Cohnella abietis: one gene and its partner. The protein of the gene in region 2 interacts with the protein of the main gene of each other region in a pairwise test. Links are inferred from orthologs where the notes say so. Each region holds a gene or a part of one and is shown on either strand. Other genes may lie near its edges.

What was found.
Region 1: the proteins of KCTCHS21_RS12250 (region 2) and purT interact in binary tests that used the Escherichia coli proteins (3 or more experiments, as listed by UniProt). The link is inferred for Cohnella abietis from one-to-one orthologs.

The regions. Positions count from the first base shown.
Region 1 is NZ_AP019400.1:4,386,825-4,390,489, reverse strand. The notes cover bases 1-2,797. They hold purT (phosphoribosylglycinamide formyltransferase 2), read left to right. Parts: upstream 1-717; coding sequence 718-1,878; downstream 1,879-2,797. Other genes in these bases: dapF (diaminopimelate epimerase), read left to right, coding at 1,997-2,797; KCTCHS21_RS19285 (calcium-translocating P-type ATPase, SERCA-type), read left to right, coding at 1-553. In the rest of the region: more of dapF, read left to right, coding at 2,798-2,827; KCTCHS21_RS19270 (ArsR/SmtB family transcription factor), read left to right, coding at 2,999-3,289; KCTCHS21_RS19265 (MFS transporter), read left to right, coding at 3,459-3,665. UniProt on the Escherichia coli protein: Involved in the de novo purine biosynthesis. Catalyzes the transfer of formate to 5-phospho-ribosyl-glycinamide (GAR), producing 5-phospho-ribosyl-N-formylglycinamide (FGAR). Formate is provided by PurU via hydrolysis of 10-formyl-tetrahydrofolate.
Region 2 is NZ_AP019400.1:2,895,043-2,899,631, reverse strand. The notes cover bases 811-3,663. They hold KCTCHS21_RS12250 (polyprenyl synthetase family protein), read right to left. Parts: upstream 2,767-3,663; coding sequence 1,855-2,766; downstream 811-1,854. Other genes in these bases: xseA (exodeoxyribonuclease VII large subunit), read right to left, coding at 3,058-3,663; xseB (exodeoxyribonuclease VII small subunit), read right to left, coding at 2,787-3,065. Outside these bases: dxs (1-deoxy-D-xylulose-5-phosphate synthase), read right to left, coding at 1-659; more of xseA, read right to left, coding at 3,664-4,419; bifunctional methylenetetrahydrofolate dehydrogenase/methenyltetrahydrofolate cyclohydrolase FolD, read right to left, coding at 4,435-4,589.

The sequences.
Region 1 (3,665 bases), 1.5 Mb from region 2 along the record:
TGGATTGCCTGCTATGGCACTTGGTGTGGATCAAGCAGAGAGCGATCTGATGCAGCATAAGCCGCGTTCTGCTAAAGAAAATATTTTCGCTCGCCGCCTTGGATGGAAGATAATTAGCCGTGGCATTCTCATAGGTATCTGCACATTAGCCGCATTCGTTCTAGCACTCAATGAAGGAGCGGGACATTCACAGCAGCTTATTCATGCTCAAACCGTTGCTTTCGCGACATTAGTTATGGCACAGCTCATTCACGTATTTGATTGCCGCAGCTCGCGCTCAATTTTCCATCGCAATATGTTTGAAAATAAATTTCTAGTCGTGGCGGTTTTATCGTCTCTTGTGCTCATGCTCTTGGTGTTATATGTGGAGCCGTTGCAGCCCGTATTCAAAACCGTTCCGTTAAATTTACGTGATTGGGCACTTGTCATTGTAGCCGCTGGTATCCCAACCTTTGCAATGGGAATCGGAAGCGTGTTTGGCACAGCGAAGAAAAAGAGAAATCGCAAAATCACTTATGGCAGAAGCTCTGCCCCACCTAATGTAGCTAGATAATATGAGCTTGTTAATGATCATTAAACGTTGCTAAGAAATACTACCCTGTGCCGGAGCTTATCTCGGCGGGGTAGTTTTTATTTTGACCAAAAGACAGCGAAAGCCGTTTGTGCTTACTTGGTGTATAATGGACGATATTAAATACAACTTGGAGGAATTGGCTCATGTACATAGGTAAAAAACTGCTATTGCTCGGATCAGGAGAATTGGGTAAAGAAGTTATTATTGAGGCGCAGCGACTAGGAATTGAGACAATAGCAGTAGACCGCTATGATCATGCGCCAGCGATGCAGGTTGCTCATCGCAGCTACGTTATCGACATGCTGGATCGTGAAGCTCTTCGAGGAGTCATAGAGAGGGAGAAGCCAGATTTAATTGTTCCAGAGATCGAAGCCATTGCCACGGCGGAGCTCGTCAAGCTTGAGGAAGAGGGCTATAAAGTCATTCCTACTGCAAGGGCGGCACAGCTTACAATGGATCGTGAAGGTATAAGGCGTCTAGCATCCGAGACACTTGGACTGCCAACGGCAGGCTATCGATTTGCTGATACTTATGAGCAATTCGGACAAGCGGCACGAGAACTGGGCTTTCCATGTGTTGTAAAGCCTCTTATGAGCTCATCTGGCAAAGGACAAAGTGTTTGTCGCTCTGAGGACGATTTGGACCGCTGCTGGTCAATCGCGATGGAAGGTGGCAGAGTACAGCAAACGAGAGTTATCGTGGAAGCTTTTATTTCATTTGAATCGGAAATTACACTCCTTACTGTCCGTTCTGAGAATGGAACGTCTTACTGCCCTCCTATCGGTCATATTCAGAAGGACGGGGACTATATCGAGTCTTGGCAGCCACACGAAATGACAGAGGAGCAGCTGGTGGAATCGAAAAGAATAGCTGGCGTAATTACGGATGCATTGGGTGGATTGGGCATTTTTGGAGTAGAGCTATTCCTATCCAAGGATAAAGTATATTTCAGCGAAGTATCTCCAAGGCCTCACGATACAGGTCTGGTAACATTAGCTAGTCAGAATATTTCGGAATTTGCTTTACATGTAAGGGCGATTCTAGGCTACCCTATTCCAGAAATACAAATTGTTTCTCCGGGTGCTAGCAGGCCATTGAAAGCGGAAACGGAGTTAAGCGATTATCGAATAGAGGGCATTGGAGAAGCTTTGTCTGTCCCGCAGACGCAAATTCGTGTGTTTGGTAAGCCAGTTACCAAGATAGGGCGGCGTATAGCAGTGGCCTTATCTACTGCAGGAACTGTAGAGCAAGCTCGCGAACGAGCAAAAAAAGCATTGGATCACCTTAGTGTTTTACAAAAATAAACCCAACCCATAGTCGGAAAAGTGCAAATAAACAGAGGATTGTTGTATGCTCATCCCGCTGAATGACCGTTATGATTAAGAAAATGGATTAACGGATTTTAGCGGGGGGCAGAGGACAATGGAATTTACTAAAATGCATGGCTTGGGCAATGACTTTATTATCGTAGCGGGAGAACATGAGCTTCCTAATAACGTTGCGGACTTGGCTATTCGATTATGCAATCGATTTTTCGGCATTGGAGCTGACGGTTTAGTATATATTCTGCCATCGGACAATGCCGATTTTCGGATGAGAATTATCAACTCTGATGGCTCAGAAGCAGAGCAGTGTGGAAACGCGATTCGCTGTGTAGCTAAATATGTATTTGATAACGGGTTAACAAGTCAAACGGAGCTTACCATTGAAACGCTAGGTGCGGGTGTTCAACCTGTACGATTGACGACGGAAAATGGTGTAGCTACGCTCGTTACTGTTGATATGGGACAACCGATTCTGAATGGATTGGATGTTCCTACAACGATAGATGCCAATCCTGTGATCGGCCATTCCATTACAGTAGATGATCGTGAGTTCGCTTTTACAGCTGTTTCTATGGGTAATCCTCACTGTGTCATTTATGTAGACGATGCAGCCAACTTTGATTTGGCGACTTGGGGTCCTAAGCTGGAGAAGCATCCCCTTTTCCCGCGTAAAATCAATGTGGAGTTCGCTAAAGTTAATTCCCGAAACCAAGTGGATATGCGGGTATGGGAACGTGGTGCGGGACCGACGCTCGCTTGTGGCACAGGCGCTTGCGCAACTTTAGTTTCCTCTGTCTTGAACGGATTGACCGACCGCAAAGCGACGATCTCCCTAGCCGGTGGCGATCTGTTAATTGACTGGAACGAAGCAAATAACCGCATTTACATGACAGGTCCTGCTGCTTTCGCATTCACAGGAACAGTATAAGTTGAGAATGTTAGAAGAGGCTGTCTTTAGCAGGTGGATATTCATCTGCTGAGGCGGCTTTTCTTTTCTTTGCAAATTGGATTAATGTTCAGTTTACATCTCGAAGGAATTGTGCTAGTCTTTAATTCGATAGATATAGAAATATACAATGCGTATGCCGAGGTGAAGAAGATGGTTGAGGATAAAGCAGATATCCAGCAAGCAGTTAAGGTGTACAAAGCACTTGGGGAGCCGACAAGGCTAAAGATTGCTTTGCTGCTGACAGAGGAACAAAATCTATGCTGCTCCAGTATAAGTAGCAAGCTGGAATCCGTAGCTGGCTCAACATTATCGCACCATCTGAAGCAGCTTACGGAATGCGGATTGCTTACCCTACGTAAGGATGGCACGTATATTTATTATAGTGTGAACCGTAAGACTGCGGAGAAATATGCGCCTTATTTGTACGATCAGGAAGTATAGACTTCAATGTCCTTATACTCATCTGATCGCTCGACATAAACGTTGAACGTCGTGAAAGGAAGGCGTCAGCCGTTTATGCTTGTTAGTGTAATTTTTTTGGGTTATATTTCTATATTTTTAGAAATATAAAATTAGTGAATGTAAGTATGTGAAGGGAGCTAGAATAAGGTTGTCAAATTCGTGGAAAATTTATGTGCTGGCTATCGTCAGCTTTCTCGTTGGAACGTCAGAAAACATTATCGCAGGTATATTGGACATGGTTGCAGAGGATATGGGGGTATCACTTGCCGCAGCAGGGCAGCTCATTACGGTGTTCTCACTCGCCTATGCATTCGGCACTCCGATTCTCATGGCCGTTACGGCACGTGTGGAGCGA
Region 2 (4,589 bases):
CGTGCCAACTTACCGCCAATAGCCGGTACCTTGCGCAGTAACCAATCGAGCTCGTCTTTCGCTTTTCGATATATTTTCTCAGATCTAACTTTTCCTAAGTAATTATGAATAGCCCCTACATTCGGAGCAATCGACATTTCATTGTCGTTGAGCACAACAGTTAAATTGCGCTTCTCATGACCAATATGGTTCAATGCCTCGAGGGCCATACCGCCCGTAAGTGCACCATCCCCTATAATAGCTATAACTTTATTCGTTTTGCCTTGTAAGTCCCGCGCCAAAGCCATCCCCATCGCTGCGGATAGAGACGTGCTGCTATGGCCTGCTTCCCATACGTCATGCTCGCTTTCGCTACGCTTGACGAATCCGCACAATCCGTCCTTCTGCCGTAAAGTATTAAACCGATTTTTACGTCCGGTTAGCATCTTATGCACGTATGCTTGATGCCCTACGTCATAAATCATTTTATCTTGTGGGCTGTTATACAAATAATGCAACGCCAGCGTAAGCTCAACTACACCTAAATTAGGCGCAAGATGGCCTCCAGTGGCGGACAAGTTTTGAATAAGGAATTGGCGAATTTCTTCAGCCAACTGAGGAAGCTCGGGTAAAGTTAATTTTTTTAAGTCGGTAGGACTGTCGATATGATCGAGCAGCAAGTAATGTTCCCCGCTTTCCACAAATGGATATTGCCCCTATTATAACATATCCCCATACAATGCCCAAACAATTGCTCACTTTCAATGTAAAAGTAAAAGCTTATGCGGATTTGAGAAGCCTTATTTTTGTGAGGGCTTGTATGCTTCGTGCACAATTAAATGGGAATTTGTAGTTTTGCTGCCATGGCGATCTGATGGTATTCGAGAGCGCTATCGATAGCTGGAGAGGGGCTACGGGCGGATTAGTTGATGATGGTGGGCGCTTTTTCCAGCTTCGGAGGAACTTTGGGCGGGTTGGTGGATCGAGCGTTCGCTATCTGCGACTTCAGCGGAACTTTTGGCGCGTTAGTGAATTGGGCGTTCACTATCTCCTGCTTCTGAGGGACTTTGGGCGGGTTAGTGAATCGGGCGTTCACTATTTCTAGCTTGAGAGGAACTTGGGACGAGTTAGTGGATCGAGCGTTCACTATCTCAGGCTTTAGAGGGACTTTTGGCGCGTTAGTGTATCGGGCGTTCACTATCTCCTGCTTCCGAGGGACTTTGGGTGCGATAGTGAATCATGCGTTCACTATCTCCTGCTTTAGAGGGATTTTGGGTTCGATAGTGAACCGGGCGTTCGCTATCTACAGCTTTTGAGGGTTTTTGGGCGAGTTAGTGAATCATGCGTTCACTATCTCCTGCTTCTGAGGGACTTTGGGCGGGTTAGTGAACCGTGCGTTCGCTATCTGCAGCTATAGAGGGACTTTGGGCGGGTTAGTGAACTGTGCGTTCACTATCTCCATCTCCAGAGGGACTTTGGGCGGGTTAGTGAACCGTGCGTTCGCTATCTACAGCTTCTGAGGGACTTTGGGCGAGTTAGTGAACCGTGCGTTCGCTATCTGCAGCTATAGAGGGGTTTTTGGCGAGTTAGTGTATCAAACGTTCACTATCTCCAGCTTCAGCGAGACTTTCGGAGTATTGCTGGTGTTACTGGGGTTACTCGGGTTACTCGGGTTACTGGGCTCACTGGGCTCACTGGGCTTACTGGGCTTACTGGGCTTACTGGGCTTACTGGGCTTACTGGGGTTACTAGCCCCCCCCTGCAGCTAATCCCCTCCCGGGAGGTACTCTCATCAGGGGGGATTGTCTTGTCCAGATATGTCCCAACCATCCCGGGACTTTCCAAGGGGATTCCCGCGATATTAATGGTCCCTATCTAGTGGTCCCTATTGAGCAAGTCTTCTGCTATCTCAATTAGGCGGTCAGGATTAGCGAAATGCGCTTGGATTAGTGTTTCGTTGGCTTCTTTGGTCAGAGTGGCGACGCGCTTGCGGCTTTCATCTAGTCCGAGTAAGTAGGGATAGGTTACTTTTTCCTGGCGCTCATCGCTTTTCACCGGCTTGCCGAGCTTCTCCTCTGTTCCAACCAGATCGAGTATGTCATCTTGGATTTGGAACGCAAGTCCGACATTACGTCCGAACAAGCTTAATGCCTCAATCTGCTTGCTATCCGCTTCAGCTGAGTGTCCTCCCGCTCTGAGTGCAAAAGTAACCAAATCGCTTGTTTTGTGCAGATGAATATGCTCTAATTCCTCAAGCGTCGTTAAGCCCTGTTCGCCGAGCATATCATCAACCTGTCCACCAACCATGCCCGACACACCACCGAATCGAGACAGCTCCTCAACAACCGAAAGAACCCGATCAGCTGGCACTCCCCGTTTCAGCGCTTGTGTAGCAACATTAAATGCATGAGTAAGCAGCCCATCACCAGCCAAAATACCCATTGCCTCTCCATACACCTTATGATTCGTTAGGCGACCTCTACGATAATCATCGTTATCCATCGCTGGCAGGTCGTCATGGATTAAGGAGTAAGTATGAATCATCTCAACCGCGCAGGCAAAATGAATGGCACGCTCTGCCCAATCTGCTCTTCCAGAAACAGCTTCTGCCGCTGCAAGAACAAAAATAGGACGCAGTCGTTTCCCCCCTGCTAGCAGCGAATAGTTCATCGCCTCCCGAAGCGTTGCCGGTATAGACCATTCCAAAGGAAATACCGAACGCAATGCCTCTTCCACCGTATCACGTTGTTGCTGCATATATGTATGTAGATCAACTGATGTTTTCACGTCTCTGCCCCTTTGCTATCCTAAGCTTCTTCTTTGCCTGTGGCGAATGGCTTACGCTGCAATCCGTTATCGCCTTCCACCAGCATCTCAATTCGACGCTCAACCTGCTCAAGCTTTAACCCACACAATTTGGAGAGAGACATTCCTTCTTGAAAAAGCTCAATAGCCGTTTCCAGTGGCACATCACCGCTCTCCAGCCTAGCAACAATCGTCTCAAGTGTCTCCATCGCCTGCTCGAAGGAAAGAGCTGGTTCAACATTTTCTTTCTCGGATTTACCAATCGAGCTATTCTTAGCCATTTGCTTGCTCCTCCCCTTGGATCGCCCATACTTGACAATCCAATTTACCATCTGCCAAACGCACGTTTATACGATCACCAAGCTGGACTTCATTAATCGTACGAACAAGCGTCTTCTCATTCTCGTCATACACCAAGCTATACCCGCGCGCCATAACCTTGAGTGGACTCAAAGCATCCAGATGACGAACTAGTGAGCCGAATGTATGCTGACGTTGGCGTAAAATCCCGTTCATAGCAAGCTCTAGACCTCGAGTTGCTGCTGTCATTCTTTTTCTAGCATAGGCAGCCTGTTGGTTTGGATTAACCGCAGATAGTCTACCCGACAATCGCGACAGCTTTTCGTGCGCCCTAGCCTGCTTGGCCTGCATCAAGTAATGGAGCATATCTCTGAGTCTGTCCAGCCGCTCTGCTTGAACAAGAAGACTCCGCTTGGGCTGCGTAAAATAAGGCGATCTCACAGAATGCTGCAGTCTTTCCCTAGCTTTGGAAAGCAGCATACTGAGCGACTTTGCCATTCTTTGTTCGAGATGAGTAAGACCCTGCTTAAGCTCACCTACATGCTGAACCGCCAGCTCTGCTGCAGCCGTCGGTGTAGGAGCTCTTAAATCAGCAGCGAAATCAGATATTGTAAAATCTGTCTCATGCCCAACTGCAGAAATGACCGGAATAGAGGATGAGCGAATCGCTCTCGCTACTATTTCCTCATTAAAGGCCCACAGCTCTTCTAAAGAGCCTCCTCCGCGACCAACGATAAGTACGTCTGCTTCCCCAAGCTTATTCATCGCTTGAATAGCCTTGACGATAGACGGCGCAGCAGTAGTACCTTGAACCGTAACCGGAAATAACAAAATGTTAACAGCCGGGTTTCGACGCTCAAGGGTAATTAAGATATCGCGAACCGCTGCTCCTGTTGGAGAAGTAATGACTCCAACCGTACGCGGATAGCGGGGCAGAGGTCGTTTAACATATTCAGAGAATAACCCTTCGAGCTCAAGCTTTTTCTTCAGCTGCTCGAAGGCAAGGTAGAGGCTCCCAATTCCATCAGGCTGCATCGCGGTTGCATAAAATTGATATTGTCCATCTCTCTCATATACAGAAATACCTCCGCGAGCCAACACTTTCATCCCGTCTTTAGGAGCAAAAGGAAGCCGTTGGTTGTAGGAGGCAAACATAATACATTTAAGTCTTCCACCTTCGTCCTTCAGCGTAAAATACATATGTCCGCTAGAGTGGAAGGTGAAGTTTGAAATTTCGCCCCGCAGCCAGATGTCTTGGAGCCCGGAATCGCCTTCAAGCTTCATTTTAATAAGGCGATTAATATCGCGGATGCTTAGAGCGCGAGCCGGTTCCATCGCAAGACTTCCTTTCTATGCTTGAGTACGCTTAGCCGATTTCAAGGTGTTCGCCATTAACATCGTAATGGTCATCGGTCCTACGCCACCTGGAACAGGAGTAATCCATCCCGCTACATCAAGTACATCCTCATAATCCACGTCACCGCACAATTTGCCATCCGGCAAAC